3 regions of the Brevibacillus ginsengisoli genome follow, and region 2 is predicted to be linked to each of the others. Evidence: predicted binding sites of a transcription regulator. Region 2 holds the regulator's gene; each other region holds the start of a gene.

Region 1 (4,279 bases), on a different contig from region 2:
TATGCATGACATCTGGATGCGCTTTCTCCACCTCATCCAATAAGATGATGCTATAGGGGTTACGACGGACTTTTTCGGTTAACTGTCCAGCCTCTTCATGGCCTACGTAGCCTGGAGGAGAACCAATCAGCTTGGAAACGGAGTGTTTTTCCATGTATTCGCTCATATCGAGACGAATCATCGCTTCCTTCGAACCGAAGAGCTGCTCCGCAAGCCTTTTGGTCAACTCGGTTTTCCCTACACCGGTAGGTCCAACAAACAAGAAGGAAGCAATCGGTCTTGTTTTGGAGGTAAACCCCGCACGGCTGCGGCGAATCGCTTTGGCTACCTTCTTCACCGCTTCTTCCTGCCCAATCACTTGAGCTGCCAGTTGTTCCTCCAGATTTTTCATCTTGGTTTGTTCCGCTTGTTGAAGTTTTTGCACAGGAATTCCTGTTTTCTTTTCAATTATTTCTTGAATGTCCTCTACACGCACTTCCCCAGTAACGGCGGAGTTTTCTACTTGGTTCAAACGACTCTCCAGTTCCAGCTCTTCTTTTCTGATTGAAGCGGCACGTTCGTAGTTTTCCTCTTGCGTTGCCTTCTCCTTCGCTTGGCGAACCTGCTCCAGTTTGGCCAAGAGGTCAGATTCGTCACTTGCTGAGTGGCGCAAATTTACTTTGGAACCCGCTTCATCCATCAAGTCAATGGCTTTATCCGGTAGATAGCGATCTGCAATATAGCGCTGGGATAGCTGGACACAAGCCTTCAAAACCTCATCTGTATAAGCTACCTGGTGGTACGCTTCGTATTTCGGACGCAACCCTTTCAGAATTTCAAACGCTTCCTCACTGGATGGCTCCTTCACGATAACCGGTTGGAAACGACGCTCCAGCGCGGCATCCTTTTCAATCGTGCGGTACTCTTTCAGGGTCGTCGCGCCAATTACCTGCAATTCACCGCGCGCCAAGGCAGGCTTGAGGATGTTTCCTGCGTCCATGGAGCCTTGTGCGGAACCTGCTCCTACCAACAAGTGAATCTCGTCAATGAAGAGGAGAATGTTTTTGCGTTTTTTCAACTCTGCGATGATTTCTTGCATTTTTTCTTCAAATTGGCCACGGATTCCAGTACCGGCAACTAATGAGGATACGTCAAGCGTATACACTTCTTTATTTGCTAATTTGGCTGGAACCTTACCCTCGAGAATGCGCAGGGCCAAACCTTCAGCAATCGCAGTTTTACCAACCCCAGGTTCACCGATCAGCACCGGGTTGTTTTTGTTTCTACGGTTAAGAATCTCGATGACGCGATCTACTTCAACATCACGACCGATGACAGGGTCAATTAAGCCAAGTTTTGCCGCTTGATTCAAGTTGCGGCAAACCTCATCCAGTATGCCTTGAGATGGATAGTTCTCCACAACCGCTTCTCCACTTTTCTTTCGAGGAGGTGTCATGGAAGAAGAAAAGAGTGAAGAAAACATCTGATCAAAAGGACTCTTACCAGACAAGGAACCAAATGGCTGCGGGACGTTCATGCCTTTGGCTACTTTTTGGTAGCATTCATGACACAGGTTAAGGCTCTGCGCCTTGTTATTGATGACCATATTCAGTTTAACGTTCGCTTGATTTTCTTTGCAGTGTTGGCAAATCATACAGCTTCCCTCCTAATAGATTCTTAACGAAGAATCTTAATCTGATTTTGCAAGGTTTTTGACTTTGACTAACCTTGACCTTTATGACCTTATTATACTTTGACCTTTCTTGACCTTCAAGTGGAAAATTTTATTTTATAACGAAACTTTTCCCAGAGCTCATTCGTAGACATCTTAACTACCTACTATAAGGAATGATTGCTTTGTTCATAACGCTAGTCTTGACAAGCACAATCGCAGTTCTTATACTTATTGCTTTCGGAATGGCGCTCTACAAGTTTTTTTCTAAGAAAAAGATTGTGGAGCATTATTACACTCCCCTCGATTACGTCTTCGGGCAAACCCAAGTGGAACATCACGAACAAAAGGTTGAAAAGAAAGAGACAGATGAGGATGAAGAAGACGATCCCCCTTCCCGATGATGTTCCAGTTTTTGAAATGGTTTTTCGTGACCATACCATCTTTTTGGGTTACACTAGAAGGTAGGTTTTACGTCTACCTACACTATCCATTTCATCGAGGTGTCATCGTGAAAAAGTTATTAACCCTTTCGCTTATTCTCTCACTGATATTTGTATTAACCGCATGCGGGAACCAAAGAAATAATGCTGAAAACTCCCCGAACGTAGGCGGTGGTATATCTGCCGAAGTCATGAAGATCATTTCGAATAAGTCGGCGGATTCGGCCAAGCTTGGACAAAGCGTTCAAGAGTTTGAGAAAAGACTGGGGCAACATACTACCCCTGAAGTGTATCAGTCAAAAGAGTTGGTCTCTTTTCAAACCCAGGCAAATCGCCCACTCACTGTTGTTTATGATCAGTCAGGGGATCACAAGGTGACTCACATTTCGACGACCAAGGATTTTCAAAGCAACACGTTCTTACTGGACAGCAAATCGCAGGCACAAGGCTATGAGGATGAACTCTTAGCGCTCGCAAGCCTTACCGCCTTCATCCCAAGTGATGCCAACGTCCAATCTCAGACGATTAAAAAGATCGGTGAGCGTCAGGAAATGCATGTGATTACGTTAACCTCACAAACTGTCCCAAACCTTGTTCTTTATACGATCGAAAAGGATAACAAATCCTTCGAGGCCATGCTGACTTCCGAAGACCCGACAAAATAAAGCGAAAAGAACCCTTACTGTCTCTCATTAGGAGAAAGTAAGGGTTCTTCTATTGTGCTTTAGGCCGCATGCTCTTCTTGCTTCGTCTTTTTTTCCAGTTTAGTAAACAGGATCATGAATAAGACAACTGAAACAACCCCAGATAAAAAGAACAGGCTGCCCATGGTATATGAGTGCAAAAACGAACCGATCGTAACGGCTAAAGATCCCAAAACCATATTGAACCTGTGAGACGTCCCGAATACAGCCATGTATGTGCTTCGCTTATCGTCTGGAATCATCTTTGGTACAGTACTCTGCATAACAGGCACCCAAACCAATTCACCAATCGTAGCTACTGCGGCAAATAAGAGCAATAACCAAGGTTGATTAGTAAACGAGACAATCCCATACCCTGCCGCGTAAATCAAAATCCCAGTAACTAGAGCAAACCTCTTTGAAAGCTTTCTGATGAAGTGAACAGCAACTAATCCAAGCAAAACGACGATGAAGGTGTTGGTCGCTGTCAATAACCCAAACATTCTCACTCCATCAGCCTGCAAGCTGTACCCGCCGATTGTGAAAAGCGTTTGCTGCTTGAACTCCTGAATCAACCGTACGCTGGTATATTGTCCTGCCATGTTCTCAATAGAACCATTGAGAACCCCTGCTAATAAAAACAGCATAAACAGTTTATCCGTAACCACTGACTTATAGGAGTGAATAATGGATAAGATCGGGTTTTGCTTCGGTTGCTTATCTTCTTTAGGTGTGTACGTCTCTTTAATGAAAAAGTAGATGAGTATAATAGAGAACAAAGAGGCACCCGTCGCTCCCAAGAAGATCTCAAATCGATGGGATTGGAAGAAGAACCCGCCAACCAAGCTACCTACCAACACGGATACATTCCAAGCCCAATATCCGAACCCATAGATAAGCGGTCGATTCGCTTCTGTGGAACAGTCAATTAGCATCGCTTCCTGTGCTGGTGAAGAAATACCCCAGAAGATACTCATCAACATGGCCATCGCATACGTCACCCACGTCGAATCAAACCATGGAGAGTTCGCCAAAGCCGTGATGCCAAACGCCGCAAATCGCAGGAACTCAGAGAATAGAATAACCTTTCTCCGCCCGATTTTGTCAGCCAAAGTCCCCCCATAAAATTCGGCAACAACTCCGACAAGTACATTCACCATCAAAAGGATACCGGTAAGCGCCGCTCCCATCCGTTGGGCAAAATAAATCGTCATAAATGGAAAGATCATATTTCCAAGAATATTCGCGACAAACATCTCAAGAAAACGCACTTTAATATTTGGATGTAAATCCCTATATCTCATTAATTGGCTCCTTTGCGTTTTTTTGGTTAAGAACCAATATATGATAAATAAGAATAATTTTCAATCAATAAATAATTTTCTAACAGTATTTCTTCTAAACGTTCTAAACATATTCCATCAACCAGCAATCATGCCACACCCCTTCGTGCCATTCATGTTGCTGAAGAACTCCCCTTTTGCAAAAGCCGCATTTCTCAT
Region 2 (4,279 bases):
ACCGAACATCCGACATTCGTTGGGAAGCTTCCTTGGACTCAACGGTACGCGCATATAACAATATGCCGTAAGATCGACAAATGCGATCCTCCAAAGCGGTCCGTGAATGTTCGAAAAGATACTGTCTAGCCGTTCTCTCCTGCTGAATGATTTGGTTTGCGACGCTGTAGAGGTTGGATAAAATATCAGATTCCGACATCCCTAGCGTCACCTGATTGGACAGTTGGAATAAGTTCCCCAACGCTTCACTGCCTTCTCCGTACAGCCCACGAACCACCAATCCCACTTGATTAATGGCCTGCAAGATTTGACTGATCTGCTGAGTCATGACAAGAGCAGGCAAATGCAGCATAACGGATGCTCTTATCCCAGTTCCGGCATTCGTCGGGCAGCTGGTTAAGTATCCACGCTTTTCATCAAAGGCGTAGTCGACAAACTTTTCAAAAATATCATCTATACTGGTACCTACATCCCAAGCTTCGGTCAATTGAAAGCCTGGCATCAACACCTGAATCCGAATATGATCCTCTTCATTGATCATAATGCTGACTGATTCATCCTCTTTTAACAAAACGGCACCTTTTCTTGCGTCTTGTGCCAGGTTAGGGCTGATGAGATGTTTTTCCACCAAAACCCGTTTCTCCAGAGGATTTAAATCTTCCATCTTGATCAGTTCAAAAGGCCCTTTGGCGCTCATATCCTTTTGTCCCACTACATTCATCATTTTGTTTACGACGGCTTCCGCTTGTGAGTCGGTAGCCAGTAATGGGAACGGATGTTGACGAAGGTTACGAGCGATACGAATTCTGGTGCTAATGACGATATCTGAGTCGGGGCCAATCCCTTTCATCCAATTGCTCCAAGGATGTTGCATAAAACGTTGCAGGGACATCACATTCACCTCCTCAAGAACCACCCTGATTAATTTGTTGTTCCAAGGCACGAATTCGGTCGCGTATATCAGCAGCTTTTTCAAACTCTTCTGTAGCAATGTAGTGCTTCAGGGATTGTTTTAGCTGTTCTAGATCGTTTCTTAACTTAATTTCTCCACCCGTTCGCTCCGGCACTTTCCCAATGTGATGGGTGTTGCCGTGAATCCGACGAAACAGTGGATCGAGACGCTCACCAAAGTGATGATAGCAGTCACTGCAGCCAAATCTTCCGCTTTTACTAAATTGGGAATAGGTCAATCCGCAGGTCTCACAGCGAAGCGCCTTGGTCTGAGCCATGGTTGATTGGTTGGAAGCTGCTGTGCCCTTATTCATCGGGTCAAAATTAAGCAAGCCTGATAGCAAGTTGTTGATGCTGAAATTTGAAAAACCGGAAATTACATTTCCCTTTTCCTTGGCGCAAACTTCACACAGATGCGTCTCCGTTTTCTCGCCACTGATGATTTTGGTTAAATGTAAGGTAGCCGGTCTTTTACCGCATTCTTCACAGTTCATACGTTTCACCCCTTAGCAACTGGTGATTAGAACATTACTTAATGAGAATTGAGGTAATCATATGCTTCAGTATATTGGCCCTTAGGCGATCGTGTAACGGGCCTTCCACGAATATTACCGTTCGGGATATGGCTGTCTTCATTAACTGAGATTCCCGAACACTTATCAATCCATCGTCAAGTAATCGATCAATAATCGCATAACCAACACCTTGAGAGATACTATCGCCAATCAGTTCTTCCGTCAGCATCTGTTGAAGCATGGAGTTGCTAAGAATCTGCACTTTACGTATGCGGATATATCCTCCTCCACCTCGTTTACTCTCAACAAGATACCCTTTCTCGACCGTAAATCGTGTATTGATAACGTAATTAATCTGAGAGGGCACGCATTGAAACAGATCGGCTATTTCGCTTCGTTGTATTTCTATCCAGCTTTCAGGGCTATCCTGGAGGATACTCTTCAAGTGCTGTTCGATGATATCCGAAATGTTGCGCATCCGCGTCCCGCCTCCTTTTTTAAATTTTCAACTTGCAGTAGCCTTAGCATTGCCGTTGATCAATTGTTGACTTTGACTATATTTGACTTAAATTATAATTATTTTTTCTAAAAACGCAAGTAGTCTACCCGTCTCCACTATTCTTAACGAAATCAGCGAAGTTGAATCATCGGAAACTAGCCATGCACTTAGCTCCATATAGAAAAAACCATTCCCCTATACAGGAATGGTTTTAGGTCGATCGTACATCATTTACTTTTTAGGGATTTGAATGTGGTGCAGAATGTCCTCAAAGTTCTTGATGATCACATCCGCTTGATCCAACTCACCCGGAGTAGCAAATCCAAAATCACAGCCAATGGTTTTGAGCCCGTTGGACCGCCCGGCTTCGATATCAGAATGACGATCGCCCACCATCACGGCTTGCTCAATTTGGTAGTCGGCTACTAATTTTTTTACTAAATCAATCTTGGACTTAGTTCGAAATCGTCCAGCCGAGTATAAATCGGTAAACAAAGGCTTTAATTCAAAATATGAGCAAACTTCATCAATGTAACTTTCCAACCCGTTGCTGGCAACGAATAATTCAGCCCCATTGCTCTTTAATTCTTGAAGTACATGGCGAACCCTGGGATAAAGGTCAGTTACGCCTTCTTTTAACAGCTGGCTTTCGTGTTCCAACATGAAGCGATTGGCTTCGTGCTTCACTTCATGGTCAGCATTTGGCAGCAGGGTTTCCCATAACTGATCCAATGTCATACCTAACACATTCGTTAATTCCTGTTCGCTAGGAATTGGTCCGTTCCACAACTTTTTTGCTTTCAAATCCTCAAATGTGCGTAAAAATGCAGGAGTGGCCAGCTTCTCAGTCTGCAGCAAGGTTCCATCCATATCAAAAAACACAGCAAATCGAATTGTCATCGGTTGGATTCACTCCTTGGGCTCAGTCTTGGAGGTTTGACCTTTTCATTGCTTCCATGTCAGCCGTAATAAATTGTGTAATATTTTCTGCTGCGTTTGGCTTGGCAATGACTAGATCCATTTTTTTCATGCTCTCTACTTTGGACTTGTTTGCCAAAAGTTCTTCAATAAAGTAAATAAGCTGCTCAATCACATTGGCATGTACAGCACAACCATTGTTCAAGAGAAAATGACTGTTTCGTTCTTCCTGTCCGGGCAGCGGGTTATAAATGATCATGGGAACCTGCTTGCTCAATACCTCAGCGGAGGTTAAACCTCCCGATTTGGTTACAATGATGTCGGCAATTTCCAAGTATTCATGGAAGTTGGTTACATATTTAAGCGGAATAACCTCGTGTCGGTAGTTGTAGTTTGTCACTTTTTTGTACAATTTTTCGTTTGTCCCTGTTAACACAAACACCTTTAACGGCTGATCAATATATTCAAGACCCTGTAATACCTTCTCCATCGGGCCAATTCCCAAACCTCCACCTGATAAAATGATGACTTTTTGATCAGGTGATACGCCATATTGATTGGCAAGCTCCGTTTTATTCAACGGCTCAGAGAATTTCTTCACGATCGGTATTCCCATAGGCTTAAACTTATGGTGCGGCTGCTTGTAGATATCCACCAAGTAATACAAATGTTCGTGACCGATAAAGTAGTAATTGATATGATGGTTAATCCATGAAGGATGTATCGTGTAGTCTGTGATAATCGTATAAATCGGGACTTCCCACTCGTTTCGCCCCTTCAATACTGACAGCATGCAGCTGGCAAACGGATGAGTCGCGATAAACGCGTCGGGATTGACACTGCTAATCAGTTTCTTAAGCTTATTAGCCAGTAGCTTGTTCATGATCACGTTCATATCAAAAAAACGTGACTTCTCTGTATTGTGATAGATTCTCCCCCACATTTTCGGCGAAAGCTTTAGTAGGTTCGTATAGCTCTCCAACAAAATTTTGTGGAAAGTGGGACTAATATATTCCAAGGTGTCGATAATCATCGAAGTATAGCCATTGGCGGCCAAGCTTTCTTGCATCGCTCTGGCTGCTTGATTATGTCCGTTACCAATCGAGGCGGAAAAAATCAAGACTTTTTTCATTTGAATTCTCCTTCGCTGGCTCCGTCCTCCATTTTTCCAAATGGATGAATTTGGGACTTCCACTACCATGTTAGACTAGTTGCATTTCATTTTGCAAGCTTAACCGTATGTAAAAATAAAAAACCCCAACCTTTAATAGTTGAGGACTTATTACGCTATGGTTGTACCTTCAAAACTGGATAACCCGATATGCTAAGAGATTAAAACGTGGATAAGTCCTCGACCGATTAGTATTCGTCAGCTCCATGCGTTGCCGCACTTCCA
Region 3 (4,279 bases), on a different contig from region 2:
AAAATGATCTATTCCTATCATGACGTCCAAGACTTAAATAACGAAGTCTGGTTAAAAGTTGCTCAAAATCTCCACAAATATGATCAAACCTACCCGTTTCATTCATGGTTATACCGTCTTGTTTCCAATACATGTATCGACTTTTTACGAAAAAAGAGGGAGATCACGATGGAAGATGATCAACTTCACCATCAAATCAATAAAGCAGTTCTTAATAATAACCCCGAGGAAGAATTCATCCAAAAAGAATTTGTTTCTCAGCTTCACGAGCTTCTCCATCATTTAGATGAGACGGATCGGTTGATTGTTACACTTCGCTTCACGGATCAATTAAGCTACGATGAGATCGGCGAATTGGTTGGGATGAGTAAAAACACAGTCGGAACGCGTTTGTTTCGTGCCCGCAAGCAATTGAAGCAGCTGTTTGAACACCAAGTACAAAGGAGGGTAATCGATGCTGCATATTGATGAGTTGACAATGATGATGTATATCGATCACGAATTGAGTTCTGAAGAGAATTTGAAGGTGGCCAGTCATCTCGTCGATTGCCCGGGTTGTCAGTTATTACTCGCTCACTGGCAAGCTGAACAATCGTTTTTTCAGCATTCGTTTGCCACACAATTTCATGTACAGGAGATTGAATTATCCGCATCCACGTTGCATCAAATCAATGAAATTGCCCAGTTGCACAAGCAGAGCAACAGACGATTTACTTATCGGTTCACCCTCTTATTCAGTTTTGTTACGGGTGCGTTGGTCTATTTGGCCTTCTTTTTCCAAGGCTGGATGTTCCGTTGGATCGAGTCGATTTGGGATATGTGGCAGCACTCGGTTATCTGGGTCTCTACCTTTTGGATCAAGGAAAAGGCTGGTTCCCTTCTGGACTTACCGGATATCTATACGGTATCCACATTATTTATCTTCCTGTTAAGCTGCCTGCTTTTCCTGAATATATACAAGGACCCCTATCAACACTGGAACGAATCTAAAGGAGTGTTGAAAAAATGAAACGCTGGGGGATCCTTCTAATCACTGTACTTTGTTTGTTCGGGTTCACTGGCTCTGCTGTCTATGCGTTCGGCTCAGTGGATCAAGGATCATTCGTCCTCTCTTCTGACGCGACTTATCCTGGCGACTTATTTGTAAACGCGCAAAAGGCTGTAATAGATGGTAAAGTGGATGGAGATTTGTATGTCTTCGCAGAGAGCGTCCAAATCAATGGTGAGGTCAAAGGGGATGTGATCGCTTTTGCGGCGAACACCCTCGTTCACGGTAAAATCGACGGGAATTTACGAGCGATTACCCAACATGCGATTATTGACGGTACGATTACTCGCAACATCTCTTCTTTTAACCAAAATCTTTTGGTCTCCCCTGGGGCACATGTATTGGGGAGCGTCATGACCTTTGCCGAATCGTTAGATATCAAAGGAAAGGTCAATCGGGAAGCGAACGGGTTTGTTAACGTCATGCGTGTCGGTGGTGAGCTTGGCCAGGGCACTTCTTTCATGAGGGTTAATAACTTGACGATTGATTCGACCGCCAAAATTAACGGAGATCTGGTTTACTCCGCTCCTGCACGAGCGGTCATTCATCCTGGAGCCGCAGTCAACGGACAAGAACGATTCACACTGGATCAACCCAAAGAGAAAAGTTCCTTTACGTTTTTACCCGTACTATTTCTCTTGATGTCGTTACTCAGCACCATCATGATCTGGCTGCTCCTCCGTTTCCTGTTTCCCAAAGCCCTTCATCAGATCCATCGGCAGTTTGACGGAGAATGGACGCCTTTGTTTGGTTTAGGCGCATTGTTTATCTTTGGAGTTCCCATCATTTCGATTATTTTACTGTTAAGCATCATCGGGATTCCGATCTCGTTGACCCTTTTCTTTTCACTTTTTATACTGTTTTACGTGTCCAAGATTTTTATTGGAACATGGCTGGGTTCACGAATAGCCAAACGTTTTCAGTGGCCACTTCACCCGTTAATGGCCGAGTTTCTTGGCGTTCTGGTTGTATATGGAGTCCTGCAAATTCCTTTTCTGGGGTGGCTCTTGAATTTGATCATCACCATGTTGTTTCTGGGAGCCTCTGCAACTGCTATCCGTCATTCTAATAACTGCTGAATCAAGTAAAGGATTTCTACGTCGAAACTCTGTTGGCAGGGTTTAGTTGCCCACATTTGGGATACATTAGATAAAGAATGGTTCTGAAACGTTTGACCTTTGTTGACCTTTTATTGTAGAATGATCTTGAAATGAGAGGAGGAATGAGGAATGAATATGAACCTGATACCTACCGTAATTGAACAAACCAACCGCGGGGAGCGCGCTTATGATATCTACTCTCGCCTGCTGAAGGATCGGATTATTTTCCTTGGTACCCCTATTAATGACGTGGTGGCCAATAGCGTGGTTGCTCAGCTACTCTTTTTGACAGCTGAAGATCCGGAAAAGGATATTAGCCTCTACATAAACAGCCCGGGTGGTTCGATCACCGCCGGAATGGCTATTTATGATACGATGCAGTTCATTAAGCCGGATGTCTCCACCATCTGCATCGGTCTTGCCGCTTCTATGGGCTCCTTCCTTCTTTGCGCAGGGGCAAAAGGAAAGCGTTACGCACTTCCGAATAGTGAAATCATGATTCACCAACCACTAGGCGGGGCTCAAGGTCAAGCCAGTGACATTGAAATTGCCGCTAAGCGTATCGTCAAAATGCGTGAGCACCTCAACAGCATTTATGCCGAGAGAACAGGTCAGCCGATTGAACGTATCGCTCAAGATACTGATCGCGATAACTTCATGTCCGCCAAAGATGCCAAAGAATATGGCTTAATCGATGACGTGATTACCTCTACGCCAACGAAATAATGGAAATTCCAAAGAGCAGAAGCGAACCGAGCTTCTGTTCTTTTTTATGACAAGAATCCTTGTCTTCTTCGTGTTTTTTCATGATGGCGAGATATTCCTTATTAAACTCATCGTGAATGGACAATTCTAAGTCTTGTAAGACCACTACCCAGAAGAAGAGAGGTATATCGCCAATGAACAAATTAGCTGCTTTAGTTTTATCAATTTGTATTGTTGGTTCGTCCACAGCTGCATTTGCCGAAACGACTGGTGGAGGCAAGCATGACAAAATGCACACCAAAGCCCATCATAAAGTCCACACCAAAGCTAAAACCAAACCAGTCCACATCAAAGCTACCAACAAAGCAACCAATGTCAAAATGCCTAAAACAGGCATGGGCGGAACCGACGAGTAAAGAACGAGGGGTATTTTACCCCTCTCCTCTTTTTCTTACTCCCTTAATCCGGAGGTAATCCAAGATGAATCCATTTGGCTTCTATTCCCTAATACTTTTCATTACAATCATGGCAGGATGCGCATATCCTCAAACCCCTCAATCTTCCAACAATTCAGCCGCTGCTAATCTGGAAACAACTACTGAGCAAACTGCGCGATCAATCCAAGCTAGTCATTTTATCTCGAATTACATTAAACATTATCCCGGTAATTCCAAGCATCAACTAACCACAAAAACAGCGGCTTCTCCACACAAGGGCATCTCCCCTGACCTTTTGGAAATCCCATCCATACACCTTCGTTCCAAGATCGAAAAGGTTGGCCTCCATAAGGGGCAAATGGAAGTCCCACATGCGTTTGACAAGGTTGGGTTATTGGATCCCTGGACCAATCCTGGTGAAAACGGAAATGCTGTAATTGCTGGACATCTTGACCATTATACTGGACCCGCTATTTTCTACCATCTGAAAAGGGTGAATCCCGGAGATCACATCTATCTAACGGATTCAAAAGGAAACAAACTTACCTTTACTGTATCAAGAGTAGCTGTGTTCAAAACAAAGGATGCTCCAATCGAAGAGATATTTGGAGATTCTTCTGTTCCGCAACTTAATTTAATTACCTGTGCCGGCAAATTCAATAAGAAAACCCAAGAGCACGCGATGCGGTTAGTGGTATTCTCCCATTTGACGAACCAAAGCCCGGCGATGGTAAGACAAGACATATCGAAATAAACCCTTCATACAATAAATCTATAGGACAAAGTGTGTAAGGGAGCAATCATGTTATGTCCATATTACTGAAGCAGCTGCTCATGCGCTTCTCCATCATTTCTTTGATTAAAATAATTGGAGCGTTTGGTCGCCTGCCCTTATTCAGACTCCTTGGTGCGGAAGGTATTGGGCTTTATCAAATGACCTACTCCTTTTACGGTCTTATCTTAACCTTTATTGTAGGTGGTTTCCCGAC

The links. Region 2 encodes CtsR, which represses protease genes until heat stress. Its sites were predicted from a motif close to ATGGTCAATAAAGGTCAAACA; they were not measured.
Region 1: ACQCN2_RS06430 (ATP-dependent Clp protease ATP-binding subunit) is a predicted target of CtsR. The motif match lies at 1,730-1,750, and genes of this name have one in related genera.
Region 3: clpP (ATP-dependent Clp endopeptidase proteolytic subunit ClpP) is a predicted target of CtsR. The motif match lies at 2,217-2,237, and genes of this name have one in related genera.

The regions. Positions count from the first base shown of each region.
Region 1 covers NZ_JBNJQR010000002.1:602,996-607,274, forward strand. The annotation lists gene ACQCN2_RS06430 (ATP-dependent Clp protease ATP-binding subunit) at 1-1,633, opposite strand, end outside; gene ACQCN2_RS06435 (DUF3951 domain-containing protein) at 1,828-2,055, shown strand; gene ACQCN2_RS06440 (hypothetical protein) at 2,163-2,759, shown strand; gene ACQCN2_RS06445 (MDR family MFS transporter) at 2,819-4,081, opposite strand; gene ACQCN2_RS06450 (GNAT family N-acetyltransferase) at 4,185-4,279, opposite strand, start outside.
Region 2 covers NZ_JBNJQR010000014.1:63,581-67,859, forward strand. The annotation lists gene mcsB (protein-arginine kinase McsB) at 1-892, opposite strand, end outside; gene mcsA (protein-arginine kinase activator protein McsA) at 906-1,445, opposite strand; gene ACQCN2_RS22795 (CtsR family transcriptional regulator) at 1,480-1,944, opposite strand; gene ACQCN2_RS22800 (HAD-IA family hydrolase) at 2,197-2,865, opposite strand; gene ACQCN2_RS22805 (MGDG synthase family glycosyltransferase) at 2,888-4,015, opposite strand.
Region 3 covers NZ_JBNJQR010000005.1:12,891-17,169, reverse strand. The annotation lists gene ACQCN2_RS11565 (RNA polymerase sigma factor) at 1-468, shown strand, start outside; gene ACQCN2_RS11560 (anti-sigma factor family protein) at 455-1,009, shown strand; gene ACQCN2_RS11555 (DUF8173 domain-containing protein) at 1,006-2,127, shown strand; gene clpP (ATP-dependent Clp endopeptidase proteolytic subunit ClpP) at 2,284-2,874, shown strand; gene ACQCN2_RS11545 (hypothetical protein) at 3,048-3,269, shown strand; gene ACQCN2_RS11540 (class F sortase) at 3,334-4,044, shown strand; gene ACQCN2_RS11535 (oligosaccharide flippase family protein) at 4,098-4,279, shown strand, end outside.